Regions from separate parts of the Luteibacter sp. NPDC031894 genome, predicted to be linked through region 2. Evidence: predicted binding sites of a transcription regulator. Region 2 holds the regulator's gene; the other holds the start of a gene.
What was found. Region 2 encodes FliA, which starts transcription of late flagellar genes. Its sites were predicted from a motif close to TAAAGTTTNNCNNNCNNNGGCCGATAA; they were not measured.
Positions count from the first base shown of each region.

Region 1 (4,521 bases), on a different contig from region 2:
TGGCCTTCACCCTGCGTGGCGCGGGCCACGACGTGGACGAGGCCGATAACGGCCAGGTTGCGCTGGATACGGCGCGCGGCACCAAGTTCGACCTGGTGCTGGCGGACGTGAACATGCCGGTGATGGACGGCATCTCCATGGTCCGCGAGATGCGCACGATGGCCGGTTACAGCGGCGTGCCCATCCTCATGCTCACGACCGAGTCGAACCCGGAAAAGAAGATGGAAGGCAAGGCGGCCGGTGCCACCGGCTGGCTGGTGAAGCCGTTCGACCCCGACCAGCTGCTGGCCACCGTGGCCCGCGTGCTCGGTTAATCCGCTCCAAGACGTTCCGGTAATCCAGGATCCACCCTCATGTCCAAAGTCGATCTGGCGCAATTCCACAAGGCGTTCCACGAGGAGAGCCTCGACGGCCTCGACGCCATGGAGCAGGCGCTCCTCGCGCTGGATGAGGGTGCGGACGACCCGGAACTGATCAATGTCGTGTTCCGTGCCGCCCACTCGATCAAGGGTGGCGCGGCCACGTTCGGATTCACCGACGTGGCAGCCTTCACCCACGTGGCCGAGAACCTGATGGACGAGGTCCGTAGCGGCCGCCGTCCCATGGAAAAGGCCGTGGTGGAGCTGTTGCTCCGCTCCGGCGACACCGTGCGCGACATGCTCGCGCTGTCGATGGCGGGCAAGCCCGCGGCGACGGCCGAGAGCCAGGCGCTGCTGGCCGAGCTCTCGGCGATGGTATCGGGCGGTAGCGTCGCCGCACCGGCGGCAGCAAAGGTCGCCGCGCCCGTCGAGGCGATCGAGGGCTGGGACATCGCGTTCCGCCCATTCGATTACCTGCTGAAGACCGGCAACGACCCGGCACGCATGTTCCGCGAACTCGGCGCCATGGGTCCGCTGCGCGTCGAGTGCGACGTCAGCAAGCTTCCCGCGCTGGCCGATATGGATGCCTCGTCGTCCTACCTTGGCTGGACGCTCCACCTCGATGCCGGCGGCAAGCGCGCCGCTGTCGAAGGTGTGTTCGACTGGGTCGACGGCGATTGCGACCTCAGCCTGACACCGCGTATCGCCGCGCCGGCGCCGGTTGCTGCCGCTCCGGCGGCGCCGTCCGCGCCGCGTGCCGTGCGTGACGTGGCCGCTAACAGCGAATCCAGTTCCGTCCGCGTCGGCATCGAGAAGATCGACACCCTGATCAACCTCGTGGGTGAACTGGTCATCACGCAGTCGATGCTCAGCCAGTTTCATGACGGCGTCGATGCGTCGCAGCTGGAAATGCTGCGCCATGGCCTCGCCCAGCTGGGCCGCCATACGCGCGAGCTGCAGGAAAGCGTCATGAGCATCCGCATGCTGCCCATCAGCACGGTGTTCAACCGCTTTCCGCGCCTGGTCCGCGATCTGGCGCAGAAGCTCGAGAAGAAAGTGGTGCTCGACCTGCGCGGCGAGACCACCGAGCTCGACAAGACCGTGCTCGAGAAGATTGGCGATCCGCTGGTCCACCTCGTGCGCAACGCCATCGACCATGGCCTGGAAGGCCCCGCGAGGCGTCTCGCCGCAGGCAAGTCCGACACAGGCACCCTGCGCCTGGAAGCCTTCCATCGTGGCGGTTCCATCGTGGTGGAAGTCGCCGACGATGGCGCCGGCCTGAACCGCGACGCCATCGTGGCGAAGGCCGTGCAGCGCGGCATCATCGCCTCCGGTGACGGCATGACCGACGAGGCCGTGGCCGACCTGATCTTCGAAGCCGGGTTCTCCACCGCCGCCGCCACCACCGACCTCTCGGGACGTGGCGTGGGCATGGACGTCGTCCGTCGCAACGTCATGGACCTCGGCGGCACCGTCGGTATCCGCAGCACACAGGGCAGCGGTACGACCTTCACGATCACGCTGCCGCTCACGCTCGCCATCATCGACGGCCTCACCGCCGCGGTGGGCGAGGAGACCTACATCGTCCCGCTGGTTTCCATCGTGGAATCGGTGCAGGTGAAGCCGGACGCCGTGCGCAGCGTGGCGGGCGGCGGCGAGCTATTCCGCTTCCGCGACCACTGGCTGCCGATCGTTCGTCTCTTCGACGTGTTCGGCTGCGATGGCCGTCGCCGGGCGATCGACGAAGGCATTGTCATCGTCGTGGAAGGCGAGGGCACGCGCATCGGTCTTTTCGTCGACGAACTCATCGGCCAGCAGCAGGCGGTGGTGAAGTCGCTGGAAGCCAACTACCGCCGCGTGGCGGGGATTTCCGGCGCGACGATCCTGGCCGATGGCTCCGTGGCGCTCATTGCCGACGTGGCTGGGCTGGTTCGCATGCAGGGCCGCAAGAAGGCTGCCTGAGGCTGCCTGCGAGCCCCTGGTGATGTAGGAGCCGCTATAGCGGCGAGAAGACCTTGCGACATAGCGGCAAGGATGCTCTCGCCGCTATAGCGGCTCCTACACCAGATGACCGCAATACCTCTCCTGGGGCCAGCAGTCACGGATTTCCCCCTCAAGTCCCAACGGCCGCGGCCGATACCCCTTGGGAAGGGGTCCCGAACCGCCGATCCGATCCGCCGTGGGAACGACATGAACGAGCAAGCCAATTCCGCCACCGCCGCGTCCGACGAGGCCGCGCAGTACCTCACCGTCAACCTCGGGAACGAGGAGTACGGCGTCGACATCCTCGCCGTCCGTGAAATCCGTGGCTGGACGCCCGTCACGCGCATTCCGCAGGCTCCGTCCTACGTGCTCGGCGTGCTCAACCTGCGCGGCGCGATCGTTCCCGTGCTGGACCTGCGCCTGCGCTTCGGTCTTGCCCGCGAGGAGTACACCGCCACCACCGTCTGCGTGATCGTGATGGTCGCGGGCCGCCAGTTCGGCGTGGTGGTCGACGCAGTCTCGGACGTGGTCGATGTCGTGCCGGGCGCCGTGCGCCCCGTGCCGGACATGGGCACCACCGTCGACACCGAATACCTGAAGGGCCTGACCTCGGTCGGCGAGCGCATGGTGCTGCTCCTCGATGTGGATCGCCTGCTCCAGCCCCAGGATGCGCAGATGCTCGAGGCCGCGCTGGCCTCGTCGGATGTGAAAGCCGTCGCCTGAGCGTATGAACACCGGGAGGCCATCCAGGCTTGCCCACCGTGATGCCTGGTTTGCCCTTGCCGCACCTTGCCGATTGGAACCGCAATGAAGAAGTTCAAGTTCAAAATGCCTGCCATGACCATCCGCGGACGCCTCTACGGCGTGCTCGGCCTGCTCACGCTCATGCTGATCGGCGGCGCGATCGTCGGCCTCGGCGCCATGCACTTCCAGAACGAAGGCATGCGCCAGATCTACGAGGAAGAGCTGGCACCGTCGGAGATGCTTGCGCGCATCAACACCAATTCGCTCATGTCGTTCGTGGTCATGGGCGAGGCCGCGGCCAAGGTCGGCAAGCCGGACCAGGTGAAGCAGAAGGTCGCGGAGTTCCAGAAGTACCAGACCGAGATGAACGCGGTGAAGCAGCAGTTCAGCAAGGTCCCGATGTCGCCCGACATCAAGAAGTACTACGACAAGTGGCAGTCCACCAACGCCGACTACGACCAGAGCAAGAGCGACATGCTCGACGCGCTGAACCAGGGTGACGAGGGCGCCAGCGACGTGCTCGAGCTGCAGGTGCGTCCGCTGATGATGGACCGCCAGAGCCAGTTGCAGAAGCTCATGGAGGGCAAGCGCCTCGAGGCGCAAGCGATCTTCGCGAAGGAGTCCGCGCAGTACGCGACGATCCGTATGCTGAGCATCGTTGCGCTGGCGTTGGGCCTCGGCATCAGCCTGCTCATCGCGGTGCTCGTCATCCGTTCGATCATCCGCACGCTGTCGCAGACGGTTTCCGTCGCCCACCTCATCGCCGAGGGCAAGCTCGGCCATGACGTGAAGGTGACCCGCAACGACGAACTGGGCCAGCTGCAGGCGGCTTTCCGCGCGATGGACGAGCGCCTGAGCGCGATCGTCTCCGAAGTTCGCCACGGTGCCGGTTCCGTCAGCACCGCCGCGCAGCAGATCTCGCGCGGCAACGACGACCTGTCGCAGCGTACGCAGGAACAGGCGTCGAGCCTCGAGGAAACGGCGTCGTCGATGGAGGAAATGACCTCCACGGTGAAGCAGAACGCCGAGAATGCCAGCCACGCGAACCAGCTCGCTCGCGGCGCGCGCGAGCAGGCCGAGAAGGGCGGCGACGTGGTCGCTCAGACGGTCGTCGCCATGCGCGAGATCAATTCGTCGAGCAAGAAGATTTCCGACATCGTCAGCCTCATCGACGAGATCGCGTTCCAGACCAACCTGCTGGCGCTCAATGCGGCGGTGGAAGCGGCGCGTGCCGGTGAGCAGGGTCGCGGCTTCGCCGTGGTGGCGACCGAGGTCCGCAACCTCGCGGGCCGCTCCGCCAACGCGGCCAAGGAGATCAAGGGCCTCATCAACGACAGCGCCGACAAGGTGCGCACCGGTTCCGAACTGGTCGACCAGTCGGGCAAGGCGCTGGCCGAAATCGTCGACAGCGTGAAGAAGGTGACGGACATCGTCG
Region 1 is NZ_JBNNMV010000001.1:101,136-105,656, forward strand. It holds gene ACQKIE_RS00500 (response regulator) at 1-314, shown strand, start outside; gene ACQKIE_RS00505 (chemotaxis protein CheA) at 354-2,321, shown strand; gene ACQKIE_RS00510 (chemotaxis protein CheW) at 2,550-3,065, shown strand; gene ACQKIE_RS00515 (methyl-accepting chemotaxis protein) at 3,150-4,521, shown strand, end outside.
Region 1: ACQKIE_RS00510 (chemotaxis protein CheW) is a predicted target of FliA. The motif match lies at 2,473-2,499, and genes of this name have one in related genera.

Region 2 (4,521 bases):
GCGGTCGCCGAACTGGCCCGCCGCGAGGCGCACGGTGCCAGCGCGCGACTTACCCTCGCGGGCACGCACGTCAGGCATTTCGATGCCGTGGTCCACGGCGTTGCGCAGCAGGTGCACCAGCGGATCGGCCAGGGCCTCCACCACGGTGCGGTCGATATCGGTGTCCTCGCCTTCCGTGACGAGTTCGATCTCCTTGCCGAGCTGCCGTGCGAGATCGCGCACGATGCGCGGGAAACGCGAGAACAGCTTGCCTACCGGCTGCATGCGCATGCGCAGCACGGCGTTCTGCAGGTCTTCGGCCACGCGCTCGAGCTCGCCGATGGCGCGTTCCATCGGATCGTTCGTGCCACGCGGCGCGAGGTTGCTCAAGCGGTTGCGAACCAATACAAGTTCGCCGGCCGCGTCGACGAGGCCGTCCAGGCGCTGCGTGTCGACGCGCACGGTGGTGTCGGCGGTGGAGGCGGCGCGCTTCTCGGTCTGCGGCTTCGCGGCTTCCGCCGCGGCGGCCGGGGCCGGCGTGGAAGGCCTTGCGGGCTGGTCGGCCGCCATGGCGGGAGCCACGGGTGCACTCGCGGACCCGGGAGCGGCCGTACCGTGCAGGCTGTCGAGCAGGGCCTCGAATTCGTCGTCGCTGATGCCGTTGCCATCCACGGACACGGCCGGAACTGCCGCGGCGGGCGCTGGCGTGGACACCGCCGCCTCCGGCTCGGCGCCGGGGGCGCCCGTGCCGTAGAGCGAGTCGAGCAATGCCTCGAATTCGTCGTCGGAAATGGTCCCCGACGCGGCGGGCGCGGGCTCGCGGTCGCTACGTGCCGCGTCGAGCATCGCCTCGAATTCGTCTTCGATGGGGTCGTACGGACGCGACGGCACGGTCGACGCCGAGCTCGCGACAACCGGTGCAGCCAACGCCACCGGCGGCGCCGATACGGCGCGGCCCGGGATCAACAGGCGGTCCAGCAGCGAACGCGGGGCGGCGTCGATCGGCACGCCGCCATCGGCGGCACGCATCATGTCGTTGAGGAGGTCGAGCGACTCCAGCAGCGCGTCCATGAAGCCCGCATTGAGCACGACGGCCCCGTTGCGCGCTTCGTTGAGGAGGTCTTCGGCCCGATGGCACAGCTCCACCATCGGATTGAGGCCGAGGAAACCCGCCCCGCCCTTCACCGTGTGGAACGCACGGAACACCGCGTTCAACAGGTCCGTGTCGCCCGGCGACGACTCGAGGTCCACGAGCTGTTCGCCCAGGCTCTCGAGCAGTTCCCGCGCCTCGATGAGGAAGACGTTGAGCAGCTCGTTGTCCAGCTCCACGCTCATAGGGCGCTCAGAAGCCGAATTCGCTGAGGAGGCGATCCACTTCGTCCTGGCTGACCTTGTCCGCGGCCGGTGCCGCGCCACCCGCCAGGGAGCCGGTCAGGCGCACCAGTTCCACCAGCGACGACTCGACCTTGGCCATGAAGGCCTCGACCTGGGCCACGCGCTGGCCGGAGAGGTCCTGCCAGGACTGCGCCTCGACCATTTCGCCGAAGCCGATGTCGCAGCTCTGCGCGAAGTCGCCCACACGCACGGCGAGGGCCGTGGCGTTGGTGGCGAAGGCGGGATCCGCCTGGTCGAGCACCAGCACCTCGTCGGCCTGGCGGGCGAGCGCCTGGGCCTGCGGGCGCAGCTTTTCGCTGAAGTCGAGCGTGCGATGCGCGGCCTGCGAGCTCATCTCGAGCACGTCGCGCAGGTGCTTGCGCGCGTCGCTCATGTTCCCCGGCACGCCATCGTGGGAAATGTCGGCCGCCAGGCGACGCGCGGATTCGTGCAGGTCGCGCGCGAGGTGGCCCAGCGCCAGGAACAGGTGCTGTTCGCGCGTGCGCAGCAGGCGGTCGAGCGCCTGTTCGAAGGCGGCCGGGTCGTCGGCGTCGAGCAGCTCGCGCAGTTCGGGAGCCACGTCGTGGCCGGTCGTAAGCATGGTGTTCATCGTCGTTCCTTAGCCCGCGGCCGCGGCGAGTCGTTCGAAGATCTTGTCGAGTTTTTCCTTGAGGGTGACCGCGGTGAATGGCTTGACGACGTAGCCGTTCACGCCGCTCTGGGCGGCCGCGATGATCTGGTCGCGGTTGTTCTCGGCCGTGACCATCAGCACCGGCATCGCCTTCAGCGCCGCGTCCGCGCGGATCGCCCGCAACAGGTCGATGCCGGTCATGTTCGGCATGTTCCAGTCGGTGACGACGAGGTCGAACGGTTGGGCGCGCAACATCGCGAGCGCGGCGTTACCGTCTTCGGCTTCCTGGATCAGGGTGTTGGTGAAGCCCAGTTCCACCAGGAGGTTCCTGACGATGCGTCGCATGGTGGAGAAATCGTCCACCACGAGGATCTTCATGTTCTTGTCCAAACTATTTCTCCGCCTTGCTACCGCGCGTTCGTCAATGCTTGTCTTTCCAACCCGACATGCGTGCCCGGAGGCGAATGAGGGCCTGGCCGTGGATCTGGCACACCCGCGATTCGCTCACGCCCAACACCGCACCGATTTCCTTCAGGTTGAGTTCTTCATCGTAGTACAGCGACATGACCAGCTTTTCGCGCTCCGGCAGTCCGTCGATCGACTGCGCCAGCGCGTCCCGCAGGCCTTCCTTCTCGAACAACCCATCCGGACCGGCGGCATCCGGGTCGGCCACGTCGATCGCCGCACCCTCGTCGCCTTCCGGCGCCGTGAGGCTCAGCAACCGCGCGCTCGCCGCGTCGGCCAGGATCTGGTTGTATTCCATGGCGTCGATGCCCAGCCGCTTCATCACTTCCGCGTCTTCGGCGTCGCCACCCGTCTCGTTTTCGATCTGCCTCGTCACCTCCGCGACCTCGCGCAACTTCCTGTGCACGGAGCGCGGTGTCCAATCCGTCTTGCGCAGTTCGTCCAGCATGGCGCCACGTATGCGGATGCCCGCATAGGTTTCGAAGCTGGCCGCGCGAGTCGGCGAGTAATTTCTTGCGGCCTCCAGCAGTCCGATCATTCCGGCCTGCATGAGGTCGTTCGCATCCACGCTCGGCGGCAGCCTGCCCATCAGGTGATAGGCGATACGGCGCACCAGCGGCGCGTGGGTTTTTACCAGTTGATCCGCCGGGATACGCGTGATCTCGAGATATTCGGTCGCGACGCTCACAGTGGCAGCCCTCCTCCCAAGTGGGACCGCTCGGCGAAAAAGCCGATGCGGCCCTGTGCCCGGGGTTCGGGTTCACCCCATGTATCGACCGACCTGGCCAAATTCTTGAATCCGACCGCGGAGCGGCTGCTCGGCCAGGCGTCGACCACGGCCGCCTGGCGGCGGATGGCCTGGCGCAGGTATTCGTCGTGCGGAACCATGCCCATGAAATCCAGGGACACGTCGAGGAAGCGATTGGTCACCCGGGACAGCTTCTCGAACAACTGCCGGCCTTCCTGGGCGTGGCGGACCATGTTGGCCACGATGCGGAAGCGGTTGACCGCGAACTCGCGGCTCATGACCTTGATCAGGGCATAGGCGTCGGTGAGCGAGGCGGGTTCATCGCAGACCACGACCACCACCTCGTCCGAGGCCGCCGCGAACATCGACACGCTGTCGGAGATGCCGGCCGCCGTGTCGACGATCAGGTACTCGGGCGCCAGGGGGTATTCGTCGAAGGCGCGGATGACGGCGGCGTGTTCGATGTTCGGCAACTGCGCCATGCGCCGCGTGCCGGACGTGGCCGGGATCACCTTCAGCCCGTGCGCCGCCTCGAGGATCAGGTCCTCGATCCGGCATTCGCCCTCCAGCATGTGGCCGAGGTGGCGGGTCGGCTGCAGGCCGAGCAGGACGTCGATGTTCGCCATGGCGAGATCGGCGTCGAGGAGGAGGACGTCACGGCCGCCCATGGCGAGCGCCATGCCGAGATTGACCGCCACCGTGGTCTTGCCCACGCCGCCCTTGCCGCCCGCGATCGCGATGCTGCGTGTGGGGCGACGGTCGGCGAGCCAGTTGAGACCGGCGGCCTGGGTGGATTCGACGTGTGTGCTCATGAAGGAAGTCACTGCCGTATAGATATGTCTGTGTCGGAGGCCGGTCAGGCCAGGGCCGCGGTCGCCGTGCCGAAGCGTTCGGCAAGCAGGGCGTCGTCGGGTTCTTCGTTGCGCTGCTTCAGCAGCTGTGCCGCGAGGCAGACCAGCTTGCGCGCGTCAGCCGTGGCGATGTCCTCGGGCACCCGCTGCCCGTCGGTCGTGTGGTCGAGCGGCAGGTTGTGGCGGATGAGGGCCGAGAGAGCGCCGCCGATCAGCGGCGCTTCGTCGAGCTTGGTGAGGATCGCGCTCTGCGGTGCCAGCGGCGCATAGGCGCGGATCGCGTTGTCAATGGCCTGGGCCTGCGCGTTGGCGGCGAGGACGAGGCACACGCGCACGTCCGAGGTGGCCCGCAGCGTGTCGAACTGCTGTTGCAGCTTGGGATCGTTGCCGGCCAGCCCGGCCGTATCCACCAGCACGGTGTGCTTGCCGCGCAACTGGAGCAGGACGTTGCGCAGGCTGGTCGCGTCGTTCGC
Region 2 is NZ_JBNNMV010000003.1:289,829-294,349, reverse strand. It holds gene ACQKIE_RS11320 (chemotaxis protein CheA) at 1-1,314, opposite strand, end outside; gene ACQKIE_RS11315 (protein phosphatase CheZ) at 1,322-1,963, opposite strand; gene cheY (chemotaxis response regulator CheY) at 1,973-2,374, opposite strand; gene ACQKIE_RS11305 (RNA polymerase sigma factor FliA) at 2,406-3,137, opposite strand; gene ACQKIE_RS11300 (MinD/ParA family protein) at 3,134-4,009, opposite strand; gene flhF (flagellar biosynthesis protein FlhF) at 4,054-4,521, opposite strand, start outside.